Regions from separate parts of the Niveibacterium sp. genome, predicted to be linked through region 2. Evidence: predicted binding sites of a transcription regulator. Region 2 holds the regulator's gene; each other region holds the start of a gene.
What was found. Region 2 encodes FliA, which starts transcription of late flagellar genes. Its sites were predicted from a motif close to CTAAAGTTNNNNNNNNNNNNGCCGNTA; they were not measured.
Positions count from the first base shown of each region.

Region 1: the regulator FliA is predicted to act here: its motif matches at 2,655-2,681, upstream of ACE3P0_RS08060 (homoserine O-acetyltransferase).
Region 3: the regulator FliA is predicted to act here: its motif matches at 1,921-1,947, upstream of ACE3P0_RS02025 (flagellin).

Region 1 is NZ_JAYRDJ010000008.1:109,121-114,112, forward strand. It holds gene ACE3P0_RS08050 (HAD family hydrolase) at 1-796, shown strand, start outside; gene metW (methionine biosynthesis protein MetW) at 839-1,420, opposite strand; gene ACE3P0_RS08060 (homoserine O-acetyltransferase) at 1,422-2,549, opposite strand; SAM riboswitch at 2,600-2,673, opposite strand; gene ACE3P0_RS08065 (methyl-accepting chemotaxis protein) at 2,783-4,405, opposite strand; gene ACE3P0_RS08070 (sigma-54 interaction domain-containing protein) at 4,693-4,992, shown strand, end outside.
Region 2 is NZ_JAYRDJ010000007.1:93,717-98,708, reverse strand. It holds gene motD (flagellar motor protein MotD) at 1-681, opposite strand, end outside; gene ACE3P0_RS07310 (flagellar motor protein) at 876-1,616, opposite strand; gene ACE3P0_RS07305 (RNA polymerase sigma factor FliA) at 1,631-2,386, opposite strand; gene ACE3P0_RS07300 (MinD/ParA family protein) at 2,511-3,296, opposite strand; gene flhF (flagellar biosynthesis protein FlhF) at 3,293-4,927, opposite strand.
Region 3 is NZ_JAYRDJ010000001.1:433,395-438,386, reverse strand. It holds gene ACE3P0_RS02030 (motility associated factor glycosyltransferase family protein) at 1-1,690, opposite strand, end outside; gene ACE3P0_RS02025 (flagellin) at 2,032-2,889, shown strand; gene ACE3P0_RS02020 (flagellar protein FlaG) at 2,965-3,402, shown strand; gene fliD (flagellar filament capping protein FliD) at 3,446-4,879, shown strand; gene fliS (flagellar export chaperone FliS) at 4,924-4,992, shown strand, end outside.

The DNA of each region.
Region 1 (4,992 bases), on a different contig from region 2:
ACTGATCGCCTGCGATCTGGATGGCACGCTGCTCGACGAACACAAGCAGCTACCGGCTGATTTCACGACCACGCTGGCACAACTTGCGGCGCGCGGTGTGGTGTTCTGCCCGGCGAGCGGCCGGCAGTACCACAGCATCCTCGCGCTCTTCCCCGAGCTGGCCGCGACGATGCCGGTGATCGCCGAAAACGGCGCACTGGTGATGATGGGCGAGCGCGAGCTGGCTTCGAGCTGTCTCGCTCAGGCCGATGTGCAGCAACTGGTTGCCACCTGGCGCGGGCTGACGCAGCGTGGGCTTGAGATTGGCGCAGTGATGTGCGGCAAGCGCTCGGCTTACGTCGAGCGCAGTGGCACCGGTTTCATTGCCGAAGTGGCCAAGTACTACCCGCGCCTTGAAGTGGTCGAAGACCTCGCCGCCGTGGCGGACGATTTCCTCAAGCTGGCCCTCTGTGTGCCGGGCTCGGCGGAACGCGAGATCTATCCGCACTTCGCCGCGTTGGGCGCATCGCTCAAGGCGGTCGTGTCAGGCGAACACTGGGTCGACGTGATGGCCAGCGGCGTCAACAAGGGGCGCGGGCTGCAGCAGTTGCAGGCGGCGTTGGGCGTCGAGCGTGCGCAGACGATGGCCTTCGGCGACTTCGTCAATGACCTGGAAATGCTCGACGAAGCCGCGCACTCCTACGCAATGAAGAACGCCCACCCGGCGGTGGTGGCGCGTGCGCGTTTCCGCGCGCCGTGCAACACCGAGCGCGGCGTGCAGCAGGTGATCCACAAGCTGCTGGCCGCCGCTGCCTGAACCGCATAGAGTAGGGGCCGACCCGGCGAGCCGGGTCGTGCTTCAACGCGCCAGCCGGTACATCGCCATGCTGGCAAGGAAGTTGGCTTCGCCGCTCACCGGTTTGTCGTCGTCGAAGGCTGCACGTTCGAGGATGCGGATGCCGCGCTTCTCGCACAGCGCTTCAAAATCCGCGATCGTGAAGAAGCGGACGTTGGGCGTGTCGTACCACTCGTAGGGCAGGCTTTCCGACACCGGCATGCGGCCGTTGAGGATTGCCTGCCGGTGCTTCCAGTAGCCGAAGTTCGGGAAGCTCACCACCGCCTCGCGGCCGACGCGCAGCATCTCGTCGAGGATCTTCTCGGTGTGGTGCACCGCCTGCAGCGACAGGCTCATGATCACATGATCGAACTGGCCGTCGTTGAAGTCGGTGAGCCCTTTCTCAAGGTCGATCTGCAGCACGTTCACGCCGTTGCGGATGCAGGCGACCAGGCGCTCGGGGTCCGCTTCCACGCCGTAGCCCTTCACCTGGCGGGTGTCGCGCAGGAAGGCGAGCAGGCTGCCGTCGCCGCAACCCAGATCCAGTGCGGTGTCGCCGGGCTGCACCCAGCGGGCAATCACTTCAAAGTCGAAACGGGTAGACATCTCAAACTCCAATGCCGTCGAACCACGCGCGCAACACCGCGTGGTACTGCGGATCGTCGAGCAGGAAGGAGTCATGGCCAGCGGTGCTTTCCAGCTCGGAATAGCTCACCTTGAGGCCGTTCTGGATCAGCGCGAACACCAGTTCACGTGAGCGCTCCGGCGCGAAGCGCCAGTCGGTCGAGAACGACGCGACGAGGAAATCTGCCTTCGCGCGCGACAGTGCCGCAGCAAGGTCGCCGTCGTAATCGAAGGCCGGGTCGAAGTAGTCCAGCGCCTTGGTTGCCAGCAGGTAGGTGTTGGCGTCGAAGTAGCCGGCGAACTTGTCGCCCTGGTAGCGCAGGTAGGACTCGATCTCGAACTCCACGTCCCAGTGGTACTTGTGCTCACCGTGGCGCAGCTTGCGGCCGAATTTCTCACCCATCGCATCGTCGGAGAGATAGGTGATGTGGCCGACCATGCGTGCGAGCTTGAGGCCATTCACCGGCACCACGCCGTGTTCGTAGTAGTGGCCGCCGTGGAATTGCGGGTCGGACTTGATCGCCTGCCGCGCGACTTCGTTGAAGGCGATGTTCTGCGCCGAAAGCTTCGGCGCCGCGGCGATGATGGCGGCGTGGCGCACGCGGTCCGGGTAGGCCAGCGTCCATTCAAGCGCCTGCATGCCGCCAAGGCTGCCGCCGACGACCGCGGCGAAACGCGCGATACCCATGCGGTCGGCCAGGCGCGCTTGCGCCTCGACCCAGTCTTCCACCGTCACGAAGGGGAAATCCGCACCCCAAGGCTTGCCGGTGGCCGGGTTGATCGAGGTCGGCCCGGTCGAGCCGTAGCAGCCGCCCAGGTTGTTCACGCCGATGACGAAGAACTTGTTGGTATCGAGCGGTTTGCCGGGGCCGACGAGGTTGTCCCACCAGCCGGTGCTTTTCGGCTTGCCTGCATAGGTGCCCGCGACATGGTGCGAGCCGGAGAGCGCATGGCAGACCAGCACAGCGTTGTCGCGCGTGGCGTTGAGGGTGCCGTAGGTCTCGTAGACGAGATCGTAGGCGGGCAGCACCGCGCCGCTTTTCAGCGTGAGCGGTTCTGCGAAGTGCGCCGTCTGCGGCGAGACGACGCCAACGGATCCGGAAGAAGTCATGGTTACCCGTCAGAAAAACAAAAACCCGACCGGCTCGCGAAGAGCAGACGGTCGGGTTGCCCTCGCTTTAGCCGCATTTTTAACGCGCCCGCAAGCTGTAGATCAAATCGGCGCAGTGACAGGAAACTAACGCGGGGGCGGCGGGAAGTCAAACCGCCGCATCAAGGCAGGAAAGAAAACGGGGGCCGCCGCAACCCAGCGGCCCGCCGTCAGGAGCGTCTCTCCCGGTCCGCTCAAAGCCTGAATTTGGATACCGCAGCGCGCAGTTCTTCGGCCATCGATTCGAGGTCGCTGACCGAGCCGGCACTGCGCGTGATAGCCGCGTTGGTCGAGTCGCTCATCTGCGCGATGCGTTCGATGTGCTCGGCGATCGCGTGGCTGGCGGCGCTCTGCTCGTTGTAGGTTTCTACCAGTTCGGCGACCTCGTGGCGGGTGGTGTCGGCACCGCTCTTCAAGGAGCTCAGCGCCGGGCCAAGGCGGCTGATCGCCTCCACCGATGAATTCGCTTGCGTGGCCGATCCACGCATCACGCGCGCCACGCTTTCGGTTTCGCCATGGATCGCGCCGAGCGCGGTCATGATCTCGCTGGTCGCCTTGCCGGTTTTCTCAGCCAGCTTGCGCACCTCGTCGGCCACCACCGCGAAACCGCGCCCCTGTTCGCCTGCGCGGGCCGCTTCGATTGCGGCGTTGAGCGCGAGCAGGTTGGTCTGGTCGGCGATCTCCTTGATGATGCCGGCGATGCCGCTGATGCGGGTGGAGTGTTCTTCGAGGCGGCCGATGTTCGACGCCGCGGTGTTCACCGATTCGGCCACGCGGCCGACCTCGTCGCTCGCCGCATCGGCCAGCACCGCGCCTTCTTCCGACATGCGGTGCGCGTTCTGCGCCTCTTCGCGCACGCGTGATGCACGCTCGGCAACGTGATCGAGGCCGGCGGTCATTTCCTGCACGGCTGCGGCGATGCCGGCTGCGGCTTCGCTCTGCTGCGCGGCGCTGCCTTCGATCTCGTGGTAGGCGCTGTTCAGGTGCTGCGCGGCGCCGGCGATGTTGCCGCTCGATTGTTCGATCGCACCGATCATCGTGCGCAGCTGCTGCTGCATCGCGTCGAGCGCGGTCAGCAGCTTGCCGGTTTCGTCGTTGCGTTCGACGCGGATTTCAGTGCTCAAGTCGCCATCGGCGATCTTCTCGGCCAGCTTCACCGACTGCCCGAGCGGCTTCGTGACCGAGCGGATGATCGAGAACGACAGCGCGACGGCGGCGATGAGCCCGACCAGCGCGATCGCCATGGTGGTGTTCTTGATCTTTGCGGCATTGGCGGCCACGGCGGCGTTGGAGGCTTCGTTCTCCTTCACCTGCATCTTCAGCAGCGCGGTCAGCGCGTCGATTGCCTGCTCGAACGCCGGCAGCGCGTTGGAGCGGAACTCGGACACCGCCTGCATGCGGTCACCCTCGCCATACAGCTTCACCATCTTGTCGCGCGATTCGGTGAATTCAGCGTAGTGGGTCTGGAACTCCTTGATGTGCTTCTTCGATGTCGCATCGGTCATTGACTTGAAGACTGTCTGCAGCCCTTTCATCGCGTCGGCGTCGAGCTGGCGCATGGCCTCGAAGTGCTCTTCGGCGGTCTTGACGTATTGCGTTTCCATCGCCAGCACGATGCGCATGCGGCTACGGTGCAGCGTGTCGAGCGACACGCCGAGCAAGGACATCGGCACCGTGTGCTGCGTGTAGGCGCTTTCCATCTGCGCGGTGGCGGTGCTTAAACCGGAACGGCCCAGCGCCACGACGACGACGACCAGGGCAAGCAGGAAACTGGAAAGAAGAACCAGTCGGGACGAAATCCGCAGATTCTTGATCATGTTGTTTGGAACTCCGAGAGGGGACTGGCCATGTAGAGCACGGTTATCGGTGCGCCTCCCGGAAACTTGAGCAATCCCGGTCAGGTTTTGCCCTTTTTTGCGATTGACGCAGCGCTGCTGCGGATGCATCGGGTTGATTGCCGAGAAGCCGCCATCGACGTGTCGCCCATATGCGACAGGCACTCTGGTTCGACCGAAGAACATGACGCTGGCGTGCCGCTCGCCTATAACGACAGTCCGCCCGAGTGAACTGTCGTCCCGCTGGAGGACGGCGCCGGAGGTTTCCGATGTCCGCTTTGCCCCATCTGATCGGCCAATCCGAGGTTTTCCTGCATGCGCTGCATCTGATCGAGCGCATGGCACGCTTCGACGCGCCGGTGCTGATCACCGGCGAGACCGGTACCGGCAAGGAGGTCGCTGCACGCGCGATCCACTACCTTTCGGCGCGCCGTGATGCGCCCTTCGTGCCACTCAACTGCGGTGCGCTGCCCGATGCGCTGATCGAAAGCGAGCTGTTCGGTGCCGAGCGCGGTGCCTACACCGATGCGCGCCAGACACGCGGCGGCCTGATCGAAGCGGCCGACGGC
Region 2 (4,992 bases):
GTTGTCGGCAATCGGCCGCTGATCAGCGTAACCCGCCACCGTCAGCCGGCGCGCATCGACACCGGTGTCAATGAACAAGCGCACCACCGAACTCGCACGCACTGACGACAGTTCCCAGTTCGATGCGAACGCCGCCGTGGCGATCGGGATGTTGTCCGAGTGCCCCTCTACGCGAATCGGAAAGTCGCCCTGCGCGAGCACCTCCCCCACAGCACGCAGCGCACGCACCGCGTCACTCCCAAGATAGGCTTCGCCGGGGTTGAACAGCGCACTGGCGTTGATTTCGATCGAGATGCCGTGCGCGCCCTCGTTCACCGAAACCTGCCCGCCACGCACCAGCGGTTCAAGCACCCGGCGCACCTGCTCCGCCATGCTGTGCATCTGCTGGCGTGCCTGCACCCGCGCCTCGCTCTCCGCCGGCGACTTTTGCACCTTCGCCTGCTGCGGCACCGCCCCGGCAATCGACGCCCGCGGCACGATCTGCATACCATCGGCGTTGGTCGTCACGTTACGGAAGGCGCTGACCAGTGAGTTGGAAAGCACCCGGTACTTACCCTCGTTGATCGAACTCAGCGCATACATCACGACGAAGAACGCAAACAGCAGCGTAATGAAGTCCGCATACGAAACGAGCCAGCGCTCGTGGTTCTCGTGTTCTTCCTCGTGTTTGCGGCGGCCCATGGTGCGTTCCGTTAAATGCGCTCAAGACAATGAAAAGAACGGCGTAGGCCGCCATAACTTGAGCCGCCGGCAGCCCGAGCGTTCCGATCTGATATGACGGATGCCGCGCGGGCGCGCTCTGCCACGTTCAGGCACAGCTGCCGCGCTATTGAACAAAGGTTTTTTCTGGCACCCAGAACGGGTGCCTCGACGCATCAGGTCACGTAGCCCTGCAAACGGCTCTCGATGATGCGCGGGTTGTCGCCATGGGCGATGCCAACCAGACCGTCCACCAGCATTTCGCGTACGGCGACGAGCTGAGAAATGTGCGCCTGCAGCTTCTTCGCGATCGGCAGGAAGATCAGGTTAGCCGAGCCCACGCCGTAGATCGTCGCCACAAAAGCGACCGCGATACCGGCCCCAAGCTTGGAGGGGTCGGAGAGGTTCTCCATCACATGGATCAGGCCCATCACTGCGCCGAGAATGCCGATGGTGGGCGCATAACCGCCCGCGGCCTCCCAGACTTTGGCGCTGGTTTTCATCTGCTGCTCCCAGGCGCCAATCTCAACCTCCAGCACCTCGCGCAGCCGATCGGGCTCAACGCCATCGACCAGGAGCTGAAGCCCTTTGGCGGCAAAGCTGTCTTTCAGCCCCATCGCCTGCCCTTCCAGCGCGAGCAGACCTTCCTTGCGGGCAATCCCGCTCCACGACACGATCTGTTCGATCACGCGGCGAAACGGCGGCACCGGCGGCACGAAGATCCATGCCCCCATCCGAAGCCCCTGCCGGAATACCGTGAATGGACTCTGCAGCATCACCGCGCCGAGCGTGCCGCCGATCACGATCAGGAAAGCCGTCGGCTGCACCAGCGAGCCGATGTGACCGCCCTCCAGCACTTGGCCGCCAACGATGGCAGTCAAGCCGACGATGAGGCCGAGGATGCTGATCTTATCCACGGCGCGCGCCTTGGTCAGATCGACGCACGGCGCCCGCGGGCACTGGCAGCATGGCTACGCACCTGGCCGGAGATGCGCGAACGCAAGCGCGCAATGGCCTGGCTGTGCAGCTGGCAGACGCGCGATTCGGACACGCCGAGCACTTCGCCAATTTCGCGCAGGTTCAGGTCTTCCTCGTAGTAGAGGCCCATCACCATCTTTTCGCGCTCGGGCAGATCGTCGATCGCCTTGATCAGCGATTCGCGCATCTTCTTGTCTTCCAGCATGTCGAGCGGGTCGGCTTCGTTGCCGGCAACATGGCGTTCGAGGAAGTCTTCTTCTTCCTCGTCGCTGAAGTCCTCGAAGTACACCAGCTGATAGCCGCGCGCTTCCTGCAGCATCTTCTGATAATCCGCCAAGGTCATGCCGAGCGTTTCGGCCAGTTCCTTCTCGGTCGGCTGGCGGCCGTGGCGCTGCTCCAACTGGTGGATCGCGCTTTCGATTCGGCGCATCTCGCGGCGCAAGCTGCGCGGCAACCAGTCGTTTTCGCGCAGACCGTCAAGCATGGCACCGCGGATACGCTGCACGGCGTAGGTTTCAAACTGAGCACCAAGGCCTTCTTCGTAGCGCCCGATCGCGTCGAGCAGGCCCAGCATGCCGTTCTGGATGATGTCTTCAACCTGCACGCTCGCCGGCAGCTTGGCCATCAGGTGATACGCAATACGCTTCACCAGTGGAACGTACTGCGTGACGAGTTGATTCTTGTCTAGCGTTCCCGATGCGGTGTACATCGTGTGACTCTCTCTTCTACGGTCTCGTTCGAGGCTTCGGGCGAAGCCTCCCTGCCGTCACTACTCACACTATCGGCCGCCTGAGAGGGAAATTGAGCCCTATTTCAGGAATTTTTCTATCGGCTCACAGGGCGAGCGCCATCGAAGCGCGCTGCCTTCGCCGCGCCAGACCCAGTACGCGATCCAGAAATACACCATCCGTCGTGCTGTCCGAAGCAGCCGCAGCAGCTGCTGCACATGCATCAAGCCCCTTCACCCGGCGCAGGGCCAGATTCGTTTGCCGGTGACCCACCAGAATCAGGTTGGCGAGCAAGGCCTCTGCCTCATCCTGATCACGCGGATTGGCCAAGGCGAGGTCGATTTGCGGCCACGGGCCACCATCGAGCTGCTTGATCATTGCGTAGGCCTCGGTGATCGCACGCGGAGAGCCATCTACCACCACCACCATGCGGTGCGCAGCGCTCGCCAAGGGCGACAGGCTGCGGCGTTCGTCCGGTCGTGCGTGGATCAGCCACAGATCGCAGCCTCGCTGCAGCGCGCGGCATGTATCGGCAAAGCGCTCGCTGAGTACGCGGTCAGCACCGTTAAGCGCACGCGCCAGTCGCGCCGACGAGTACAGCGACAACCCGGGCCCCGCTTCGACACGCGCCGCCTCAAGCGAGACATGGCGCTCTACCGCTTGCAGAAGGTCAAAGCGCGCCGCAGCACCCAGCGCATCGGCCAAGTTGCCACAGCTCGCCATCTCATCGAACACGGTGACCTGGCGCCCACCTTGTGCGCGGGTCAGCGCTTGCCCCGCCAGCCAGTGCATCGCACCGGCCCCGAAGGCACTCACCGCCACCACTTGCGGCGGGGCGCGGCGCAACAGACGGCGCAGGCCCGCAGCTTGATCCTCGAATCCGGGTTTCATGCGCGGGCTCCGTCGTTGTCACGATTACGGGGGGCCGAGCTGAGCAGACCAGCATCCTCCGGCGTCAGGCGGAAGGGCGAATCCGGCGCCAGTTCGCGCAGCGCACGGTGCGTCAGCCACGCACGATTTGGCAGATGCAGGTCTTCCGGCACGCGCTGGCCGTTTGCAATGTAGTAGGCACGCAGTTCGTGGCGGATCACCACGTCAAGCGCCGGCGCCAGCGATGCGGCCTCGTCGGTCTTGCTCAGGATGCAACCGGCGAGATCCGGGCCCTCGTAGGCACGCACCACGTCTTCCAGTGTATCGCCGCGACTGGTTGAATTGAGCAGCAACAGCCGGCGCACGTGGCCGGCACCCGACAGCATCGCGGCCTGCTCGGCCACCATCTTGTCGCGCTGGCTCATGCCGATCGTGTCGATCAGCACCATGTGTTTGCCCGCCAGATCCTGCAGCGTGCGGCGCAGTTCGGAGGCATCGCGCACGGTATGAACCTGCACGCCAAGAATGCGGCCGTAGATGCGCAGTTGCTCGTGCGCGCCGATCCGGTAGCCGTCCGTAGTGATCAGTGCAAGGCGGTCCGCGCCATGGCGCACCACACAGCGGGCCGCCAGTTTCGCTGCCGTGGTGGTCTTGCCGACGCCGGTCGGCCCCACCAGTGCATACACGCCGCCACGTTCGATCAGATCCGACTCGGATTCGAGCGTCAGCATGCGCCGGCTGATCTGGTTGCGAACCAGGCTGCGCGCCTGGTCGGCTGTCACATCGCCCGGCACCACTTCGGCCAGCTCGCGCGACAGTTGCGCAGAGAAGCCGGCTTCAAGCAGTTCGCTCATGATCTGCGCGCGCACCGGTGCGCCGCGCGTCAGCTCGCCCCACGCAAAACCAGCCAGTTGGCGCTCGATCATGCCGCGAATGGCGCCCATTTCATCCGCCATCTTGGCGTTGGCGGCTTCCAGCGCGCGTACCTTATCGGCGGCCGCAGCTTCTGCGGCTTGGCGGGCAAGTTCGGCGGCCTGCAACTCGGCTTTCTGCTCAGCTTGCCGATCGCGGCGTGCGGCCGGCGCGCTTGGCTGGCGTGCCGGACGCGGGTAGTCGTCGGCCGCTTCGGCACGCAGTTCAGCACGCTGAGCCCACGGATTCTCCGGCGGCGTGCTGCGTTCCAGCGGTGGTTCTTCAGGGCGGCCGTAGCGATCAACACGCGGCGGAATGAAGGGGCGGATCTGCGCATGCGGGTCACTTACCGCATGCGGCACACCTTCCGCCAGCCCCTGATTGAGCGACATATCACTACCGCCGGCACGTGCAACACGGGTACTGAGACTGACGCGGAAGTCAGCATCGTCGCTCGCTGGCGCCTGCATGCGTGGCGCAGCAGCGCGCGGCTGCGCAGCCTCGACGCGGATCGGCGCAGCGGCCGGTGCCGGGGCGGGGGGCGTCGGCGCAGCGGCCGTGCGCGTTTGCGCACGAATACCGGCCTGCACCGCGCCAACCTCTTCGCTCGGCAGCGCCAGAATCTCGACGCCGCCATCAACCGCCCGGTTCGAAAGCACCACGGCGTCGTTGCCGAGTTCTTCCTTAACGAGCCGAAGCGCGTCGCGGGCGGTGCGGCCGTAGTAACGCTTGACGTTGATCATCGTGAGCCTCCGGTGCTGCTTGCCTTGCGCGGCGAGGGCCGCAAATCTTCTATCCCGTGTCA
Region 3 (4,992 bases), on a different contig from region 2:
GTCGCGCTGCCTCACGTGCGGCCGGCGATGATCCAATCTGCAGCGCGTCTGGGCGAACCGTGTGCGCGCCCGCGATCTGCGCACCGTCGTTCGGGTTGAATACACGCGCATCGGGAAAGTCAGCAATCGAGCGCTGCATCACGTCACGCGAGTAAGTGAGCTGTTCGGTCGAAAGTACGACACCGTCGAAGTTGGCCGGAATCGGCGTGCCGCTGCGGTGAAGCCAATGGGTCCCGGCGACCATGCCGGCGAGGTATCCCTCTTTTGCGGCACCGTTGTCCTGGTAGTAGATCGAGTGGCGCGAGTGATGTACGCCCTCCGGGTGGAAACCCAAATCCACGCCGAACAAATACACCTCGCGAAAGCCCATCTTCAACACGAAGTGGAGCCCACCGTTGGTGCAGGTTGGATTGGTCCGTATCCGCGGCAGGCGCGAATCGAAGTCGAGCATGTTCGAACCGAAGTCGATCTCCTTCAGGAAGATGCCCGGCTGAGGCGTCAGATCAAACACCGCCGGACACATGATCGCGGATGCAATCAGCGGCGTATCGGCGAGCACAGCACGTGTCGTGGGCGTATCCAGCACCCTGAAGGTCGCCGCGGTACGTTCGATCTCGATGTGAAAATCGGGCTTGATACCCGCGTTGGCGAGCGCTGACAAGGCCGTGCCGCACGAGAAGATGACAACGCGATCGCGGCATTCGCGCAGTACCGGCAGCAGGCCGTCGAGCGACGGGCCCGCGCCAACAACGATCGCGACCGCATCGTCCGGCACCACGCCACCGCCGACGAACACCGGGCGCCGTGCGAGCGAGTTCTCAACCGCGTGCTTGAGACCCAGCAACTCGTCGTCAAAGAAGCCCCAGCCGCGAAACAGGTTGCCGAGGTCAGTCCGGATGCGCTCCCACAGCTCGCGCACAGGCTCCGAGTCATAGTCGTGAAAGAACAGCGCGGCGCCCTGCACGACATAGGGCGGCGCATGACGTTGAATCGCTGCCAGCACACTCGCCGACAGGATGCTGATGTGTGGATGTAAAGCGATCGAAAAACTGCGCCCGCGGCTGGCAAAGCGCTGATACAAGGCCACGTAGTCGACGAAGTACAGCGACAGGTTGAGGCGCTCGACTTCGGTATCGACGATCACGAGGTTCTGGATCTCGTAGGTATCGACAAGCCGATCCAGGTGCCAACCAAAACCGCTGCCGAACACCACCACCAGCGGCTGCACGCGATGACCGAAGTAGGGGCGTTCGAAGCGCTCACCGCTGCCCGGACAGACGCGCTGGAATTCCTCCACCAACTCGGCACGGAAGCTCGGTTCGATCGGCCGGAAGAAGTCGGGGTTCAAACCGTGCTGTGTGATCTGCCCCACATCATCGAGGTACGACGCCTCCACCCACACCCGCGATCGCCCCTGCTCTGATTCAAAGACCTCGAACAGGGTGCGGCCGAGATCGGTGAACTCGCGCAGCGTTCCAACGAAACGCCCGCTGTAGATCCGCACGTTGGCATCCGCATCGACTTCAAAAGGCGCCGGCAACTGCGTCGCCATCAAACGATCGAACACCGCCGGAAAATTGGTGTGCAGGAAATACAGATTCGCCTGGTAGGTCGCGTATAGCTTCTGGATATACGCCTCCTGAAGCGGCGTCCAGTTCTCGCCGACTGCGGCGGATTGATCCTGAGTCATGTTCTTTATCTCGTCTGCCTTGAACCAAGGGGCGACACGGCGCCGGACTTTCCGCGATTGTGCGCCATCAACCGCCGCCGCGATCCGCTGAAAAGCAGCGCCAAGCCTACCTATTTCGGGTCATCCATTGCGCCACGCGCCGAGCGGGAAATCTAACCCTAAAGGACAAGCGCATGGGGTCGTAAATGGACTTACTGCGGCGCACAACACTTGGCAACTTGCAGATTTTCCTAAAGTTTTCCGGTGCAACGTCGTAATCACACTCAAGCGCAACGACGCTTGAATCGATCGCAAAGACGATCGCTAGTACATACGGAAACGGAACGACAAGGAGTAGCAAAATGGCACTCACCATTAACACCAATGTGTTCTCGCTGAACGCACAACGCAACCTGGCCACCACCCAGACGCAAATCGCAACCCCGCTGCAGCGCCTCTCGTCCGGCCTGCGGATCAACAGCTCGGCAGATGACGCCGCCGGTCTGGCAATTTCGGAGCGCATCGGCTCCACGGTGCGCGGTCAAACCGTTGCAATGCGTAACGCCAACGACGCCATCTCGATGGTTCAGGTGGCAGACGGTACGGCAGCAAAAGTCAGCGACAACCTCCAGCGGATGCGCGAACTGGCCGTGCAGGCGGCCAACGGCACCTACAACTCCGGTGACCGCGCAAACATCCAAGTGGAGTTCCAGGCGCTGCAAGCGGAAATCACCCGTATCGCGCAGAACACCAAGTTCAACAACATCGCGCTGACCGATTCGAGCGCCGCAGCCTCGTTCAGCTTCCAAGTCGGCGCAGCCACCTCGGCGGACAACCAGATCACGGTTAATAGTGCGGACCTAACCGCCAGCACGGGTTTGTCAGTCAGTTCGTCCTCGATCAACGTCGGTGGCAACGTCGCCGCGTCGCTCGGTGCCGCTCAGGCGCTTGCCGCAATCGCCGCGATCGACACTGCGATCAACACGGTTACGACCACCCGCGCCGGTTTCGGTGCTGCGATCAACCGTACGCAAGCCGTCATCAGCAATCTGCAGATCGCGGTCGAGAACCAGTCGGCCGCACGTGGCCGCATCGTTGATGCCGACTTTGCATCGGAAACCGCGAACATGACCCGCCTGCAGATCCTGCAACAAGCCGGTACCGCGATCCTTGCGCAGGCGAACGCGATCCCGCAGCAGGCACTGAGCCTGCTCCGCTAACCCTGAACTTGATCTAGCCGGAACGGGGTGGCCCTGAAAAGGCCGCCCCATCAGGCCAGGGTAGGAGAAGGCATCATGACGACAATTCCATCGATAGGGTCTTCGCCTCCAGGGGCGCTCCCGCCGTCGTCGGGTTCGCCAGTTCGGAATAGCGCAGAAACAAGGCCCACCGCCCAGGCAAACGCCGCAGGCGGTGTTGCGCCATCCGGCGCGGTCAGCGGCAACAGCGCAGCGCAGACTGCATCGCCGGCTCAAGCTGCACAAAAGCAACCTGATCGCGAAGAGGTTGAAAGGGCACTGCAAGAAGTGAAGAAGGCAGTCGACCCCATGGCACGCAACTTGCAGTTTTCGATCGACGAAGACACTGGCCGAACCATCGTTCGCATCGTGGATACCGCGACGAAGGAAGTGATCCGCCAGATTCCGAGTGAAGAGGTACTGGCAATAGCCAAAGCGCTGGATCGCGCGAATGGCGACACCACCAGTGGCGTATTTCTGAAACAGAAGGCCTGAGCCCACAACGCAAAGGCCTGATTGGCAGTAGAAGGCGGGCAACATGGCAACCTTCAGCAGTCTTGGCATTGGCTCGAACCTCGACCTCAACACCCTGCTTGACGGGTTGATGAAGGTTGAGCGGCAGCCGATCACCCTCCTCCAGAAGCAGCAAACGGGTCTCAAGTCCCAACTCTCGGCGCTTGGTCAGGTCAAGAGCGCCCTTTCGGCGCTGCAGACGGCATCGGATGCACTAAAGACGACGGCAAACTTTGCCGCGTTCAAGGCAACAAGTTCCAACTCGGACGCTGTAACGGCAACGGCTGCCACCGGCGCTGTCGGCGGCAGCTACCAGGTCGAAGTCACCCAACTCGCAAAAGCGCAGAAGGTGATGGCGTCCTTTGCTTCCGGTACGACTTTCCATGGCACCCTGAAGCTGGAGTTGGGCAAAGCCGATGCAACCGAGGCCGATGGGTTCGCCGCCGCCAAGTCGGTAAACATCGATCTGGAAGGCAAGTCGCTCGCGGGCGCGCGTGATGCCATCAACGCTGCCGGCATCGGCATTACTGCAACCCTGATCAACGAAGGCAGCGGCGCAACGCCCTATCGGCTCGTGCTGACTTCGCAACAAGGTGGCGCCGATAACCAGATTCGCGCGACCGGCGTATCCGGCCTGAACTACGCGAGCTACAACGGCACGATTCCAGACCCCGACAACCCGGGGGCAACCCTGCCAGCCCCTGGCTCGAAAGACGCCAATGTCAGCCAGGCTGTGGCTGCGCAAAACGCCCTGTTCAGCATTGACGGCATTGCGATGTCGCGCTCGTCGAACGCGGTGTCGGATGCAATCGACGGCATCACGCTGAATCTTGCAAAGGAAACCAGCGGTACGGCCGCCACACTTTCGATCAGCAAAGATCCGGATGCCGTCGCAACGAAGATCAACGCCTTTGTTAAGGCCTACAACGACCTGAACAAGATCCTCCGCGACACCTCGTCCTACAACGCCGACACCAAGACGGCCGGCGTGCTGAATGGCGACTTTTCTGTTCGCGCAGTGCAGGACCGCATGCGCAACGCAACCACGGCGGCCGTCGCGGGCGCCCCCGGCGGTTACGGTCGGTTGGCCGATGTCGGGATCAGCTTCGAAAAGGACGGCAGCCTGAAAGTTGATTCGAGCAAGCTGAGTGCCGCGATCAGCGATCCGGCCAAGGACATCTCGAAGCTCTTCACTGGTATTACGGGCACCACCGGCATTGCAGAGCGCGTCTCCACCGCCGCGTCGGCGCTGCTCGCGACCAACGGTGTCGTGACCACACGTACGGACGGACTCACGAAGGGTATTTCCGCGATCGACACACGTATCGACCAGATGGAAACCCGCGTGACGATGGTGGAAGAGCGCTATCGCCGCCAATTCACCGCACTGGACACATCGATAGGCCAGATGAACATCACCAGCGCCTATCTGCAACAACAACTCGCCCGCTTGCCTTGATCGAGCTGGCCACATAACGGAACGAACCGAGGATGTATCCCACCATGCACTCACCCGCCAGCGCGTACAGCCGTGTCGGTCTCGAATCGAATGTCGCTGCCTCCAACCCGCAC